One region of the Pseudomonas halotolerans genome, then DNA from elsewhere that is predicted to be linked to it. Evidence: riboswitches for the same ligand, from Rfam matches in the RefSeq annotation. Region 1 holds a riboswitch; the other holds the start of a gene.

What was found. Region 1 has a riboswitch for cobalamin ahead of cobW (cobalamin biosynthesis protein CobW). Riboswitches for the same ligand answer to the same signal wherever they lie in the genome.
Region 2: linked by a shared signal. The riboswitch ahead of cobO (cob(I)yrinic acid a,c-diamide adenosyltransferase) and the one ahead of cobW (cobalamin biosynthesis protein CobW) in region 1 are both predicted to bind cobalamin.

What each region holds. Positions count from the first base shown of each region.
Region 1 covers NZ_JBCNTJ010000028.1:3,466-12,027, forward strand. Annotated here, with positions in the region: gene metH (methionine synthase) at 1-682, opposite strand, end outside; gene AAIS01_RS25480 (fatty acid cis/trans isomerase) at 837-3,128, shown strand; gene nfuA (Fe-S biogenesis protein NfuA) at 3,223-3,807, shown strand; gene cobM (precorrin-4 C(11)-methyltransferase) at 3,995-4,741, opposite strand; gene AAIS01_RS25495 (cobalamin biosynthesis protein) at 4,817-5,221, opposite strand; gene AAIS01_RS25500 (CbtA family protein) at 5,218-5,913, opposite strand; gene AAIS01_RS25505 (CbtB domain-containing protein) at 5,925-6,113, opposite strand; cobalamin riboswitch at 6,214-6,436, opposite strand; cobalamin riboswitch at 6,651-6,865, shown strand; gene cobW (cobalamin biosynthesis protein CobW) at 6,965-8,029, shown strand; gene cobN (cobaltochelatase subunit CobN) at 8,033-8,562, shown strand, end outside.
Region 2 covers NZ_JBCNTJ010000001.1:22,198-30,759, forward strand. Annotated here, with positions in the region: gene cobU (bifunctional adenosylcobinamide kinase/adenosylcobinamide-phosphate guanylyltransferase) at 1-448, opposite strand, end outside; gene AAIS01_RS00115 (cobyric acid synthase) at 580-2,031, opposite strand; gene cobD (threonine-phosphate decarboxylase CobD) at 2,028-3,020, opposite strand; gene cbiB (adenosylcobinamide-phosphate synthase CbiB) at 3,013-3,921, opposite strand; gene bluB (5,6-dimethylbenzimidazole synthase) at 3,918-4,568, opposite strand; gene AAIS01_RS00135 (cobyrinic acid a,c-diamide synthase CobB) at 4,565-5,977, opposite strand; gene cobO (cob(I)yrinic acid a,c-diamide adenosyltransferase) at 5,974-6,585, opposite strand; cobalamin riboswitch at 6,664-6,900, opposite strand; gene AAIS01_RS00145 (hypothetical protein) at 7,060-7,644, shown strand; gene AAIS01_RS00150 (PQQ-dependent sugar dehydrogenase) at 7,712-8,562, shown strand, end outside.

The DNA of each region.
Region 1 (8,562 bases):
CGGACAGGGTGCGGCCGGACGCGTCGGTGATGGTGCCGGAGATCATGATCGGCAGTTCGACGCCTAATTCCTCGTACACCCCTTGCACGGCGAAAATCGCTGCCTTGGCATTGAGCGTGTCAAAAATGGTTTCGATGAGGATCAGGTCGGCGCCACCTTCGATCAGGCCTTTGGTGGCCTCGGTGTAATTCTCCACCAGTTCGTCGAAGGTCACGTTGCGATAGCCGGGGTTGTTCACGTCTGGCGACAGCGAGCAGGTGCGGCTGGTCGGGCCCAGCACGCCGGCGACGAAGCGCGGCTTGTCCGGGGTTTCCAGGGTCTTGGCGTCGGCGACTTTTCGGGCCAGGCGCGCGCCTTCCAGGTTCAGCTCGTAGGCCAGGCCCTGCATGCCGTAGTCGGCCTGGGACACCTGGGTGGCGTTGAAGGTGTTGGTTTCCAGAATGTCGGCACCGGCATCCAGGTAGGCTTTCTCGATGGCGCCGATCACATCCGGGCGGCTCAGTACCAGCAAATCGTTGTTGCCCTTGACGTCGCTCGGCCAGTCGGCGAAACGCTTGCCGCGATAGTCCTGTTCCTCAAGCTTGTAGCTCTGGATCATCGTGCCCATGCCGCCGTCGAGGATCAGAATGCGTTCCTTGAGGGCTTGCTGGAGAAGATAAAGGCGAGCGCTGCGATCGGACATAGGACTACCTGGAAAAAGACCATTACGAAGGCGGGGATGATAGCAAACCTGTGCAGGATTTGATCATGGGTGGCTTTTGCATGAATATCGCTCATGTTTGCAAGGCGTTGCCGGGCCGGTAGAATCGCCGGACTATCTCTTAGGGACCCGAGACATGCCGTACCGCGTCTTATTCGGCAGTCTGTTGCTGCTGTTGTCTTTTAACTCAGCGGCAAAGGATCCCGCCCCGGCGATTTCCTACACTCGCGACATCCAACCGATCTTCACGGAAAAATGCGTGGCCTGCCACGCCTGCTACGACTCCGCCTGCCAGTTGAATCTGGGCAGTGGCGAAGGCGTAGCCCGCGGCGCGAGCAAACTGTCGGTGTACGACGGCGAGCGGCGCCAGGCCGCTGACCCGACCCGCTTGTTCTATGACGCCTCTGGCCCGCAGGCGTGGCAGCGCATGGGTTTCTATTCCGTGCTCGATGCCCAGGGCAGTCAGGCCGCGTTGATGGCGCGCATGCTTGAGCTGGGGCATCGCACGCCGCTGCAGCCTAACGCCAAGCTGCCGGAGGAAATCGTGCTGGGCCTGAACCGTGACAACAGTTGCCCGATGCCAGGGCAATTCGACGAGTATGCTGGCGCGCATCCCAAGGAAGGCATGCCCCTAGCGGTCACGGGCCTGACCGACCAGCAATATCAGACCTTGCAGCGCTGGCTGGCCGCAGGTGCACCCATCGATCAGCAGGCGCTGGCGCCGAGCGCCGCCGAAGCCTTGCAGGTGGTGCAGTGGGAAAACCTGCTCAACGCCCCCGGCGCCCGGGAAAGCCTGGTGGGCCGGTGGCTGTTCGAGCACTGGTTTCTGGCGCACATTTATTTCAAGGATGGCGAGCCGGGGCATTTCTTCCAGTGGGTACGTTCGCGCACGCCTACCGGCCAGCCAATCGACCTGATCAACACCCGCCGCCCGAACGATGACCCCGGCACCCGCGTGTACTACCGGCTCTGGCCGGTGCAAGGGGTGATCGTGCACAAGACCCATATCACCTACGGCTTGAGCGCGGCGAAAATGGCGCGGATCAAGAGCCTGTTCTACAGCGGCCGATGGCAGGTCACTGCGTTGCCAGGGTACGGGCCGGAGCGCCGGGCCAATCCGTTCTCCACCTTCGAAGCGATCCCGGCCCAGGCCCGCTATCAGTTCATGCTCGATAACGCCGAGTATTTCGTGCGCACCTTTATCCGCGGCCCGGTTTGCCGGGGCCAGATCGCCACGGACGTGATTCGCGACAACTTCTGGGCGCTGTTCCAGGCCCCCGAACATGACCTGTACATCACCGACCCGAACTATCGCGGCCAGGCCACGCCGTTGCTGGCGATGCCTGGGCAGAATGACGACGTGGGCAGCGTCCTGAGCCTGTGGCTGGACTACCGGGACAAGCGCAACGAGTACGAAGCCTTGCGTCGCGACAACTACGCCGACCTGCCGGCGCCCAGTTGGTCGACGCTGTGGGCCGGTAACGACAATGCCTTGCTGAGCATTTTTCGGCATTTCGACAGTGCTTCCGTCACCAAGGGCCTGATTGGCGAGGTGCCGCAGACGATGTGGCTGTTCGACTTTCCGTTGCTGGAGCGCACGTATTATCAGTTGGCGGTGAACTTCGACGTGTTCGGCAACGTGTCCCACCAGGCCCAGACCCGATTGTATTTCGACCTGATTCGCAACGGTGCGGAGCAGAACTTCCTGCGCCTGATGCCAGCTGATTCCCGCGAGGACTACCTCAACGATTGGTATCAGTCGGGCGGAAAATTCAAGATGTGGCTTGATTACGAGGCCATCGACGACGACAAACCGACGGCCCTCATACTCGACGAGCGTGACCCCAAGCGTGACTTCGCCCGGCAATTGCTGCTCCGTTACGGCGACTTGGACGCCCGGCCCGATCCGATCAACCGTTGCGACGGCGCCTATTGCTCGCGCCCGAACATTGACCTGGCTCTGCAGAACGCCGAACAGGCCCTCAGTCGTCTGGTTTCGCGACCGGCGGCGGGTCTGAGCGTCATCCATCAGTTGCCGGAAGCGACCCTGCTGCGCGTCGAAACCGTCAGCGGTCGCCGTGAGGTTTACAGCCTGCTGCGCAACCGCGCTCACAGTAACGTGGCATTTTTGCTGGGCGAGGCGCTGCGATACCAGCCGGGGCTGGACACCTTGACAGTCTATCCGGGCGTGCTCAGCAGCTATCCGAACTTCATGTTCAACATCCCCGCCGAGCAGGTTCCGGCCTTTGTCGACGCCATGGAAAGCGCCCGGGACGGGCAGGCGTTCGAGCGGATTGTCGAGCGTTGGGGGATCAGGCGCAGTCATCCGCAGTTCTGGCAGTACTTCCACGACCTGAGCCGGTATATCCAGGAGACGGAGCCACTGGAGACCGGCGTGCTGGACATAAACCGTTACCAGAATCTCTGACCAGGATAATCGGGCGCTTTCCCGACAAAAATACTAGGACTTTGTCCGGCGCGATGATTGGCGTAAACTGCCGACAAGCCTGCGAGGAGTTTCCATGACCGCCATTACCATTACCGATGCCGCCCACGATTACCTGGCTGACCTGCTGTCCAAGCAGAATACCCCAGGTATCGGGATCCGCATCTTCATCACCCAGCCCGGCACCCAGTACGCTGAAACCTGCATTGCCTACTGCAAGCCGGGGGAAGAGAAACCTGAAGACACCGCGCTGGGGCTCAAGAGCTTCACCGCCTACATCGACTCGTTCAGCGAAGCGTTCCTGGACGATGCGGTGGTCGACTACGCCACCGACCGCATGGGCGGCCAGCTGACCATCAAGGCGCCGAACGCCAAGGTGCCGATGGTCAACGCCGACAGCCCGGTCAACGAACGCATCAATTATTACCTGCAAACCGAAATCAATCCGGGGCTGGCCAGTCACGGCGGCCAGGTTTCGCTGATTGACGTAGTGGAAGACGGCATCGCCGTGCTCCAGTTCGGCGGCGGCTGCCAGGGCTGCGGCCAGGCCGACGTGACCTTGAAGGAAGGCATCGAGCGCACCTTGCTCGAGCGTATCCCGGAGCTCAAGGGTGTGCGCGACGTGACCGACCACACGCAGAAAGAAAACGCCTACTACTGATTGTGGCGAGGGGATTTATCCCCGTTGGGGCCGAGAAGGCCCCATCGATTATCTGACATATCGCAAACGAGATCTGGGGCTGCTGCGCAGCCCAACGGGGATAAATCCCCTCGCCACAAAAACTGCGTCAGACATGGACTTTGCGAATACCTGCTCCACAGGGGGAGGTTGATTCTTACTGATCGGGTCAGGGCCTGTAGAGATGCGCATGCCCGGCGCGGTACAGCGACGACTCACTGAACACATCATTGCCCAGCACACGCCCCACCAGGATCAGCGCCGTGCGCCGAAAGCCCTTGGCCTGGACCTTTTCGGCAATATCAGCCAGCGTACCCACCACCCAATCCTGATCCGGCCATGTCGCCCGGTGAATCACCGCGATCGGGCAATCCGCGCCGTAGTGGGGCAGCAGTTCGCTGACGATTTTTTCCAGATGATTGACGCCCAGGTGAATCGCCATGGTTGCCCCGTGCTGCGCCAGGCTGCCCAGTTCTTCGCCGGCGGGCATCGCGGTTTTGTCCGCGTAGCGGGTGAGGATCAGGCTTTGGGACACGTCCGGCAAGGTCAGTTCGGTGCCCAGCAGGGCGGCGCAGGCTGAGGTCGCGGTCACACCGGGGATGATCTCGAACGGGATGCCCAGTTCCCGCAGGCAGCGAATCTGCTCGCCAATGGCGCCGTACAGGCTCGGGTCGCCGGAGTGCACCCTGGCCACGTCCTGGCCCTTGAGATGAGCAGCCTTGATCAACTCGATAATCTGCTCCAGGTGCAGCTCGGCGCTGTTGATCACCTGTTCGGCGCTGTGGCCTTCCAGCACGGCTGTGGGCACCAGGGAGCCGGCGTAGATGATCACCGCGCAGCTGCGGATCAGTCGCTGGCCTTTGACAGTGATCAGTTCCGGGTCGCCAGGGCCGGCGCCAATGAAATAAACGGTCATGACCGGTTCCTAAAGGTGAGTGGGCGACCCTTTGAATGAAGATCGCTCATGATCCAGGGCGCGAATTATCGGGGTTTACGACGTGACCGCCAATGCCAGCGTGGCGCTTGGGGTCTTTTGGCGAGGAATCAGCAGCGTCGCAGGCGTTGCGCCCAACCGGTCGGCCAGCGCCAGGGCGGCGCTTTCGGCGACGCCATAGCAACCGGTGTGCTCAAACGCGATTTCAGAGCGGTGACTGAGCCGCTGCTGATAGCTGGACAACTGCCCGGCATTGAAGCAGGTCAGCGGCAACTTCAGTTGCTCGGCCAGTTCCAGCAGACCCGGCTCGTCACGCTTGAGGTCAATACTGGCCAAGGCGCGAACCCGGGAGAGCTCAATGCCATGCGCCAGCAAGGTCTGATCAAGCAATGCCCGCAATGTGCTGGCCGGGCAGCCGCGTTGACAGCCCAGGCCGACCACCAGGATCGGCCCGGCGCTCATGCGTCGTGGTGAGCCTGGTCGCCGCGACGGAACAACCATGCGCTAACCAGGCCCAAGGCCAGCCAGAACGCGACGTTGGTCACTTGCGAGGCGAGCTTGAATTGGCTTTCAAGTGCTTCGGGCGCCAGCATCGAGTGGACCTCAGGCTGCGGTGCGCCGATAACATGGGGCACCAGCAAGGTCGCCACGCCCAGCAATTTGAGCAACCAATGCCTGCCAAAGACCATCAGGGCGATGCCCACCGCCGTGGACGCCGCCGTACCGATCCACCACATTTGTCGCTGGGCCAGATCGGCCGCGGCCGTACCGGGCAACTCCGGTGGCAGGCCAAGGGTCGGCGCCAGAACGAAGGTGGCATAACCGGCCAGCCCCCAGAGCAAGCCTTGGGACGTGCGGGTGGGCGCACGCAAGGTGTACAAGCCCGCTAACATCAGGGCAAAACCCACCGCGACCACCAGATTGCCGCCGGTGGTGGAGAGCACTCGCTGCCAACCGTCTTCCGGCTCCCACGCTTCGCCGTCATGGGCATGAGCAACCCCGGCAGCGTGTTCATGGACCTCGGTAGTCGGTGCGCTTTCGAAGGTTTCGGCCTGCAGAATCAGCGGCGATACCCAGAAACTCTGGAGGAGGGTCAGCAGCAGGGCGGCCAGCAACCCGCTGAAACCGGCAGTTTGGGCGATACGCTTGATCATGTCATCAGGTCTCAATGGCACGGGAATGCGGCGCTGTGGCGGGTGTCGTGGGCCGCGTTGTGCACCGCTTCGATGTGGGAGAAACCGGCGAAATAGACCAGACCCGCGCCGAGGATCGAGGCGAAAATCGCTGCGCTCAGGCGCTGGCTCAGGGTTGTGGAACTGCTGGCGGTACGGGCGGTGCTGCTGATGGTCGACATGGCGCTTCCCTATGGTCTTGTCATCGGGTGAAGCGAGCGCAATGAAACCCCGGGCACAAGCCCGCCAAGGTTCGAACAGCGCCCGCCCACCGCGGGTTTGTTGATGCATGAGTCATGGGCCGGTCTCCGGGCTCGCGAGGGGCAGGGCTTGTGCCTGGCCGACAAGCGTCACCTTCCCATGCCGTGAGGCACAGTGGCTCTGACGCTTCTCTCGCTTACCGTTGCGGGGGCAGCACCGGACTGACGTGGCCTTGAAGTAAAGCACACGATTCACCGGTTTCCCGTTTCACCCTGTGAAGGGCACCCGTAACTAGGCGCACAGGAGAGCATGGGCGGGGGCGGGGCGTCAATTGGCATGGATTATCGGCCTGGCACCGAGTTGCGCCTTTCGCGAGCAAGCCCGCTCCCACACTGGATCTTCGCCGGGCCCAAAACTTGAGGCCAATGCAGATCCAATGTGGGAGCGGGCTTGCTCGCGAAGGCGGCAGCACATGCACCACCGAACTCTCTGGAGATTGACCCGCCCCCACACCCTGCGTAGCCTTGCGCCTTCGAGGTTCTTCGGCTTTGGTCGAAGCTAAGAAGGGAACGCGGTCCAAGCCGCGGCTGCCCCCGCAACTGTGAACGGTGATGTTGCTGCAAGGCCACTGTGCATGCTCTTTTACCAAGGGTGCACGGGAAGGCGCAGCCACTGCCAGTCGAATGACTGGCCCGCCGTCAGCCAGGAGACCTGCCTCGACACAGATTCTCACTACAACCGGGCGGGGTGATCCGGTGGCGAAATCTTCCGCGTGCGCCCATGCGTGCGGGTTGTCGTCCCGTTTGCCCGCCACCTTGCCAAAGGGCATCCGATGAAAACACTGGCCAAACTCCCTGTCACCATCGTCACCGGTTTCCTCGGGTCGGGTAAAACCACCTTGCTGCGGCACATGCTCGACAACGCCCAGGGCCGCCGCATCGCCGTGATCGTCAACGAATTCGGTGAACTGGGCATCGACGGCGAGATCCTCAAGCAGTGCTCGATCGGCTGCACCGAAGAAGAAGCCAGCGGTCGCGTCTATGAATTGGCCAACGGTTGCCTGTGCTGCACCGTACAGGAAGAGTTTTTCCCGGTGATGCGCGAGTTGGTGGCGCGGCGCGGTGACCTTGACCACATCCTCATCGAAACTTCCGGCCTGGCCCTGCCCAAACCGCTGGTCCAGGCTTTCCAGTGGCCGGAAATCCGTAGCGCTTGCACTGTCGATGCGGTGATCACCGTGGTCGACAGCCCGGCCGTGGCCGCCGGCACGTTCGCCGCGTTCCCGGACCAGGTCGATGCCCAGCGCAAACTTGACCCGAATCTGGACCATGAATCACCGCTGCACGAGCTGTTCGCCGATCAACTGGCGAGCGCCGACCTGGTGATCCTCAACAAAGCCGACCTGATCAGCCCTGAAGACCTGGCCAAGGTGCGCCTGGAAGTGGCCGAGGAGCTGCCGCCGGCGGTCAAGGTCATCGAAGCCAGTAGCGGTCGCCTGCCCCTGGAAGTGCTGATCGGCCTGGGCGCTGGCTCCGAGGAGCACATCGACAGCCGCCACAGCCATCACGACCATCACCATGACGGCGACGATGACGACCACGATCACGACGCCTTCGATTCCATTTCCATCGAGCTGCCCCAGGCCGACGAAAGCCTGCTGCTGGACGCGCTGACTCAACTGGTGGTCCAGCACGGCGTGCTGCGGGTCAAGGGGTTCGCGGCAATTCCCGGCAAGCCGATGCGTTTGCTGATCCAGGGCGTGGGCACGCGCTTCGACAAACATTTCGACCGCCAGTGGGGCGCCGATGAAACGCGGGTGACCCGCCTGGTGCTGATCGGCCAAGCGCTGGATGCAGGGCTGCTCGAAGCGCAATTGCGCGCCGCCCTCAGCGTCTAAGCCATGCACCTGCTCAGGACCCAGCCCGGCGGATTCGTGTCGGACGACAACATTGCCGATCTCGGACAGACCCCCGCCGAGCTGGTGATCCTGTGCAGCGGCGACTCCAGCCTGGCGTTGCTGGCCGAAGCGGCGCGGCAGTTGCCCGACGACTACCCGCAGTTTCGCCTCGCCAACCCGATGCAGGTGCAGAACCACGCCTCGGTGGATCTGTATTTCGACGACGTGTTGCGTCACGCCAAGGTCATCCTGCTCTCCCTGCATGGCGGCATCGGTTATTGGCGCTATGGCATTGAACGCCTGATGGAACTGGCCGGGCGTGGGGTGAAGCTGATCCTGGTGCCGGGGGACGATCGACCGGACCCGGAACTCAGCGACTTGAGCAACGTGCCCAATGAGGATCGGGACCGTCTCTGGCAGTTCCTGCGCCAGGGTGGTTTGGGCAATGCCCTGGATCTGTTCCATAACCTGGCCAGCCAATGGTTCGCTCGCGACTATCCTTGGGGTGAACCCCAAGCCCTGCCGCGTACGGC
Region 2 (8,562 bases), on a different contig from region 1:
AAGCTTGATGCAGCCAACCGGCTTCATCGACATAACGGCGAGTCAACTCGCCCAGCGGCACGACACCCATTCCGGTCTCGTTGCTGACAAAAATGATTTCGCCCGGCAGAGCGCCAACGCACTCCAGTAGAGCATCACGCTCGGCGTTCAACTGCTCGGGGTTGTCGAGCATGAGCAGATTGGTCAGCCACAGGGTCAGGCAATCCACCAACAGGCATTGCCCTGAACCTGCGTTATCGCGCAGCACCCGCGCCAGGGCCAACGGCTCCTCCACCAGCGCCCATTCGGCCGGACGACGAGCGCGGTGTTGGGCGACCCGGTCGTTCATTTCGCCATCCAAGGGTTGGCTGGTGGCGATGTAGGTGACGGGTAATCGGGTGTCGGTGGCGAGCTTTTCGGCCAGGCGGCTCTTGCCAGAGCGGGCGCCGCCGAGGATCAGTTGCAGCATGTTTTTACCTTTCAAATAGGCGGTGTTGCTGCCGGCCTAATCGCGAGCAAGCTCGCTCCCACAAGGGTTTGTGAACGCCATAGATCCAGTGTGGGAGCGGGCTTGCTCGCGAAGGGGCCAGTAAAGCCACCTTAGATTCCACAGAGTTCACGCAACAACCCCGTATCCAAATGCCGCTCCACCAGATCCGCCAACCGCTCGATGTCCCGTTCGCGCAAGCCGTGGTAGTCCACCGCCTGCACATTCTGCAACCCGGCCCAACGCAACAAGGCGCTGCTGGCCGCCGGTGACTCGAACAGCCCATGCAGATAGGTGCCGAAAATCTGCCCATCCAGACTCTGGGCGCCGTCACAGCGACCGTCATCCAACTGCACCGCCGGGTTTTCCAATGCCGGGCCTGAGGTTACACCGGCATGGATTTCATACCCGCTGACCTCGGCCTCTTCCAGGGCCAGTCGCCCGCGCACATTGCGCAACTGTTTCTCGTGTTCCAGGGTCGTTTCGAAGGCCAGCAGGCCCAGTCCCGCGCTGGAACCCGCCGCTCCTTCCAGCCCGAGTGGATCGTGAACCTGTTGGCCGAGCATCTGTAAACCACCGCAGATGCCCAGCAACTTGCCGCCATAACGCAGGTGACGCTGGATGGCCGTCTGCCAACCGTTGGCGCGCAGGTAGGCCAGGTCACTGCGCACGCTCTTTGAACCCGGCAGGATGATCAAGTCAGCCGCAGGAATCGGCTGGCCTGGGCCGATGAATTGCAGGTCGACCTGCGGGTGCAGGCGCAGCGGGTCGAAATCGGTGTGGTTGCTGATGCGCGGCAATACCGGCACCACCACCTTGAGCACCTGCTCGGCCTTGTCGGCCTGACGTTGATCCAGACCGTCCTCGGCTTCCAGGTGCAGGTCCATCACGTACGGCAAGACGCCAACCACCGGTTTGCCGGTGCGCGCCTCAAGCCAGTCCAGGCCCGGTTGCAGCAAGGCGATGTCGCCGCGAAAACGGTTGATGATGAAGCCCTTGACTCGCGCCTGTTCGCTGGGCGAAAGCAGCTCCAGGGTGCCCACCAGGTGGGCGAACACGCCGCCGCGATTGATATCGGCAATCAGCAGTACCGGGCAGTCGACGGCCTCGGCAAAGCCCATGTTGGCAATGTCACCGGCGCGCAGATTGATCTCTGCCGGGGAGCCTGCGCCCTCCACCATCACCACCGGATAGGCCGCGCTCAGGCGTTCGTGGGAGGCCAGCACCGCTTGCATCGCGATGGCTTTGTAATCGTGATAGGCCACCGCGTTCATGGTGGTGACGGCGCGGCCATGGATAATGACCTGAGCGCCAGTGTCGCTGTTGGGCTTGAGCAACACCGGGTTCATGTCGGTATGCGGCTCGAGTCCGGCCGCCTGGGCCTGCACGGCCTGGGCACGGCCGATTTCGCCGCCGTCGGCCGTTACCGCGCTGTTGAGCGCCATGTTCTGTGGCTTGAACGGCACCACGCTCACACCCTGACGCCTGACCCAGCGGCACAACGCCGTGACGAGAGTGCTTTTGCCGGCATCGGACGTGGTGCCCTGCACCATTACAGTGGTCATTGGACGTCCTTGGCGTAAGCCTCGAAAGCCTGTTCGAGGCGCAGAAATTCGCCGTCATCGGCCGGTAGCCCAAAGCGCAGGCTGCTGGTGTGGGTAAACAAGCGCAGAAGAATGCCGCGATGGGCCATGAAATCGTAAAGTGCCTGGGCATGTTCAGTGACCAGCCATTGGAACAATCCGCAGCCGCCCTGAGGCCCGAAACCATAGCGTTCGAGCGTCAGCGCCAGGCGCTGACTGGCGTCTTGGCAGCGTTGGCGCTGGCGGGCGTGGGCGTCGGTGTCCAGCAGGCACGCCTGGCCCACCACTCGGGTCGGCCCGCTGACGGCCCACGGCCCGACTTGTTCGGCGAGCAACTTGAGCAAGTGCCGCTCGGCCAATACAAATCCCAGGCGAACCCCGGCCAGGCCAAAAAACTTGCCAAACGAACGCAGCACGATCAATCCGACCTGATGGGCATGGGCGGCCAGGCTCAGTTGTGGCGTGACATCCATGAACGCTTCATCCACCACCAGCCAGCCACCGCGCTGGGCCAGTCGGGCGTGCCAGTCCAGCAAGCGCTCGGGGCTCAACTGCAAGCCCGTGGGGTTGTTCGGATTGACCACCACCAGCACGTCCAGACTGTCGAGGAAGAAGTCCACTTCCGGCTCCAGCACTTCGCGCACGATGTAGCCACTGCGGCGCCAGGCTTCGGCGTGTTCGGCGTAACAGGGTGAGAGGACGCCGACCTTGCCGGCACGGCGCAGGCGCGGTAACAGTTGGATGGCCATCTGCGAACCCGCCACCGGCAGCACATGCATGGCGCCGTAATAATCGCAGGCGGCCTGTTCCAACCCGTCATCGGTCTCGGGCAGGCGTGCCCAGGCCCGCGGAGCAATCTGCGGCACGTCGAACGGCCAGGGCGCCAGGCCGCTGGACAGATCCAGCCAGTGCGCCTCGGCAATCCCGTATTGCAGGGCCGCATTGCGCAGGCGTCCACCGTGCTCAAGCATAAAACTCAGCTCCCAGGCAGAGAATCAGCAACCACAACCATACGCCACGCTGGACCAGTTGCCAGCCGCGATCAATGGCGTCAGCGTTCGCCGGGGCGCCTTCGCCCAAGGGCGGACGTTGATGCAATTGGCCGTGATACACCGCCGCGCCACCCAGCTCGACCCCCAGTGCACCCGCGCCAGCAGCCATCACGGGCCCGGCATTGGGACTGTCCCAGGTCGGGCCCTGAGTGCGCCAACACTTGAGCGCCAGGCGGGTTTTTCCAAGCACGGCGTAAGTCAGCGCCACCAGGCGCGCCGGAATATAGTTGAGCCCATCATCGATCTTGGCCGCCGCCCAACCGAAACGCTCGAAGCGCTCGTTGCGATAGCCCCACATGGCGTCGAGGGTATTGCTCAAGCGATACAACACCACGCCCGGCGCGCCCGCGACGGCGAACCAGAACAGCGCCGCGAATACCGCGTCACTGCCGTTCTCCAGCACCGACTCAGTGGCGGCACGAGCGACGGCCGTCTCATCCAATTCGGCGGTTTCGCGACTGACCAGGTAGCCGACCCGCCGCCGCGCTTCGTCCAGATCCCCACCGCGCAGTGCCCGGGCCACCGGCTCGACATGTTCCCCGAGGCTGCGCAGGCCGAGGGCGAGGTAGAGCGCCAGGATTTCCACCAGCCAGCCCACCAACGGCGCCCAGGACAGCGCCGTCACAAGCAAGGTCAGCGGCACCACGGCGATGATCCACGCCGTCACGCCATGGCTGCGCCAGCCACGCCCGCCGGAGTTGAAACGTTGTTCGATACGATCAGCAAAGCGACCGAAGGCCACCAGCGGATGCCCGCGTCGGGGTTCGCCCAACAGCGCATCCAGCGCCACCGCGGCGGCACTGAGCAACGCCACACTCATGGGCTGACTCCCCAATGGTTTTCGTAGAGCAACTCATCCAGCGCACGCGGCTGCGCCCAGCCTTCCAGGGCGAGCATCGGTGCCGGGTAAAAACCCTCGACCGGTCCAAGGCACAATATTGCCAGCGGTTTGGCGCCGGCGGGCAGGCCCAGCAGTTCGGCCAGCGCCTGGGGCTCGAACAGAGAAACCCAGCCCATCCCCAGCCCTTCGGCACGGGAGGCCAGCCACAGATTCTGGATCGCGCAGGACAACGAGGCCAGGTCCATTTCCGGCAGGGTTCGTCGACCGAAGACATAGCGCTCGCGATCATCCATCAACGCCGCCACCAGCACTTCGGCGCAGTCGTTAAGGCCTTCAACCTTGAGCTTCATGAATTCATCGCTGCGCTCACCCAGGGCCTCGGCGGTGCGGATGCGTTCCTGCTCCACCAGTTGACGGATTTGCCCACGCAAGGCGCGGTCGCTGATGCGAATGAACCGCCACGGCTGCATCAGCCCCACACTGGGCGCTTGATGCGCAGCTTCCAGCAGACGGCGCAGCAATGCTGGCTCAACCGTGCCGCCGGTGAAGTGGCGCATGTCGCGGCGTTCGGCGATGGCCCGGTAGACGGCATCGCGTTGGGCCTGGGGGAAGGCATTGTCGGTCATGGCCGCTTCGCGAGCAGGCTCGCTCCCACACTGGACTGCGTTGTACTTGAGATCACGCGATCCCCTGTGTGAGCGGGCTTGCTCGCGAAGACGGTTTCAGGGTCAGGCGCAAACAGCGCGGCAATCGCCCTCGGATTCGACGGAAAATAGAAGTGCACGTAGGAAGCTGTCATCCGTCCCTGCCGGAAAACCGCCTCCGCCCCGCGCCCGCCGTTAGGGCTATGGCCTCGGGCAATGGGTTCAAGCTCGGTGCTGGTCAGGGAATGATGATAGGTATGCCCACGCAGGGTGCCTTCGGGTAACTCCACCGATTGCAGCGCCAGGGCCGCCAGACGCTTTTGCATCTGCGCATCACCGGCCAGCAACCCAAGCAGCTCGGCGCGGGTGCCGTCCACATCCGTCAACGAGTCCAACAGATAAAGCATGCCGCCGCATTCAGCGAGCAAGGGCTTGCCTGCTTGATGATGCGCGCGGATCGCTGCCAGCATCGGCGCGTTTTGCGCCAGCGCCACATGGTGCAATTCCGGATAACCACCGGGTAGATACAGGCTGTCCGCCTCCGGCAGTTCGCTGTCATGGATAGGTGAAAAGAAGCTCAGTTGCGCCCCCATGGCTCGCAACAAATCAAGGCTGGCGCCATAGGTGAAGGCAAACGCTTCGTCCCGGGCCACAGCGATGCGCACACCTTCCAGCCACGGCTGCGCGGCAATCACTTCTGGCGCGACGAACTCCACGGCGGGCGGCAACGCCACTTCACAACTGCCAGCCAAGGCATCGGCGGCGGCGTCGAGGCGCAGGTCCAGATCATTCAATTCACTGGCCTGGACCAACCCAAGGTGGCGGCTTGGCAGTTCGATGCCGGTTTCCCGTGACAAGGCGCCGTACCAGCGCAGGCCTTCGGTGAGGCTGCCTTCGAGCAACTGCGCATGGCGCAAGGTGCCGACCCGATTGGCCAGTACCCCGGCGAAGGGCAAGTCCGGCTGATACCGCGCCAGGCCCAGGGCCAGGGCGCCGAAGGTCTGGGCCATGGCTGTGCCATCGATCACCGCCAGCACCGGCACGCCGAAGTGCCGCGCCAGATCGGCACTCGATGGCGTGCCATCGAACAACCCCATCACCCCTTCGATCAGAATCAAGTCGGCTTCTTCGGCGGCTTCCCACAACAATCGACGACTTTCCTGCTCGCCGACCATCCACATGTCCAGTTGGTAGACCGGTGCACCGCTGGCCCGCTCAAGGATCATCGGGTCGAGGAAATCAGGCCCGCACTTGAAGACCCGCACCCTGCGCCCCTGATTGCGATGCAAGCGGGCCAGGGCGGCGGTGACGGTGGTTTTGCCTTGCCCAGACGCTGGGGCGGCGATCAGCACCGCCGGGCAGTGACGACTCGCAATGGAAACGTCACTCACAGTTCGACGCCTTTCTGCGCCTTGATACCCGCCTGGAACGCATGCTTGATCATGCCCATCTCGGTGACGGTATCGGCCAGTTCGATCATCTCCGGCTTCGCGCCGCGACCGGTCACCACTACGTGCTGCATCGGCGGGCGGGCCTGCAGGTCACTCAGGACCTGATCAAGGTCGAGGTAACCGTGCTTGAGGGCGATGTTGAGTTCATCGAGCACCACTAGGCCTATGGACGGATCGCTCAGCAATTGACGCGAGATCGCCCAGGCTGCCTCGGCAGCGGCGATGTCACGTTGGCGATCCTGGGTTTCCCAGGTGAAACCTTCGCCCATGACATGAAAGCGCACCTGTTCCGGAAAGCGGCGGAAAAACAGCTCCTCACCGGTGCTGTTGCGGCCTTTGATGAATTGCACCACGCCGCATTGCATGCCATGGCCCATGGACCTGGCCAGCATGCCGAACGCCGAACTGCTCTTGCCCTTGCCGTTGCCGGTCAGCACCAGCAGCAAGCCGCATTCGTTGGGCGAGTTGGCAATGCGTTCGTCGATCACGGCTTTCTTGCGCAGCATGCGCGCCAGGTGGCGTTCGTCGCGATCGGGGGTCTGGGTCATGGGAGCTCTCCGTTGGGATTGGATAACGGCGGGCGGGCACAAAAAAAACGGCAGCAAGCCTGGCATCGCCCACCGTGATGCCGTTGGATGAATCAGGCCGGTCTCCGGGCTCATGAGCGGCGTGATGCCGGGCTGCGCGCCTTCCCATGTCTACCGACACAGTGGCTGATGGCCTGTGCAGAACCAGGCGCAGCGTTGACTCATTTACCGTTGCGGGGGCAGCGCCGGGTTCGTATGCACTCACCGGCTTCCCTGTTTCACTCTGTCGACCCAACGATCGCCTGGTCACAGAGCACCTGAAACAAGCGGCGAAGGTTAGAGGGTTGGGGGTGGAGCGTCAATTAAAGCCGCCACAGGTTCAGCAGCGGATATTGGCCCCAATCAATAAAATGACGCCAATCTTGTGCCATGCTGCGGCAAGTGATATCAAATAGGCATCACGACCCGATATCACAATAACAAGGGGGCAAAAGCATGCAAGGCATGATCATCAGCAATCCAAAACTGGAATTCCTGCGCCCGGTGCTGGAACGCTGGTTTGACTGTATCGACCGTTACAACGCCGTGCGCGGCGATAACGACACACCTTACTGGTTCGATGAAAAAGCCAATCTTGGCTTGCTGTCGGCCGCAGCCTGGATGGCCGAAATGGTCACGCTGCAGCACACGCCGACCCGCAAGCAGAATGAAGAAGGCGAACGCAACGTCAGCGCCGACCTGTTCATCGCCAGCACCGAGGAGCGCGCTTTCATCCAGGCCACTCAACGCTGGCCGAAGGTCAAGAGTCTCAACCTCACTCAGCCGCTGCTCGACATCACCAGCGACGCCAAACGTATCAGCTATTCCAGTGACCTGCGATTGGGTTGCCTGTTCGTCGCACCGCAAAAAGCCCAGCAAAGCACCACGCCAGAAGAGCTGCAGGACATGATCGACGAACTGCAGAAGGAAAATACCTGCGCCGTGGCCTGGTACTTCCCTTATGCCTATCGCAAATTGCGCAATGAGGCCGGGCATTATCATCCGGGCATCGCCGTGCTGCTCAAGCAGGCCAACGGCTGAACGGTTGAACCATCACGGGTCTAAGCTTCTCTATGAGTAACTACCATGCACTCATAGGGAAGCCCGCATGCTCAAGCCCCCACACCTTCTGATCGTCGCGTTGGCCGCAGGGCTTGTTGCTTGCGGCGAGTCTTCCACGCTGCAGGTTTCCGACGGCACTGGCCCCTCGCCAAAACTGCCGGAACCGAACAAGACCCTGATCCCCACCGTCAACATTGCTGAAGCGGTCGGCTGGCCGGATGGCGCCAAGCCCACCCCCGCCCAGGGACTGCAAGTGGGCGCATTCGCCGAGGGACTGGATCATCCACGCTGGCTCTACGTGCTACCCAACGGGGATGTGCTGGTGGCAGAAACCAACGCGCCGCCCAAGCCGGACGACGCCAAAGGCATTCGTGGCTGGGTCATGGAGAAAGTCATGGGCCGCGCCGGTGCGGGGGTGCCCAGCCCCAATCGCATTACCCTGTTGCGTGACGCCAATCATGATGGCATCGCCGAAACTCGTACGGTCTTTCTGGAAAACCTCAACTCGCCGTTTGGCATGACGCTGGTGGGCAATGATCTGTACGTGGCCGACACCGACCGCCTGATTCGTTTCCCCTATAACGAGGGCGATACGCAAATCAAAGCGCAGCCGACCAAGGTCGTCGACCTGCCGGGTGGCACGCTCAACCACCACTGGACCAAAAACGTGATCGCCAGCCAGGACGGCAGCAAGCTGTACGTCACTACCGGCTCCAACAGCAATGTCGGAGAAAATGGCATGGAGGCTGAAGAAGGCCGCGCAGCCATCTGGGAAGTGGACCGCGCCAGTGGCAATCACCGCATCTTCGCCTCGGGTTTGCGCAACCCCAACGGCCTGGCCTGGGAACCGCGCAGTGGCGCGCTATGGACCGCGGTGAATGAACGCGATGAGATCGG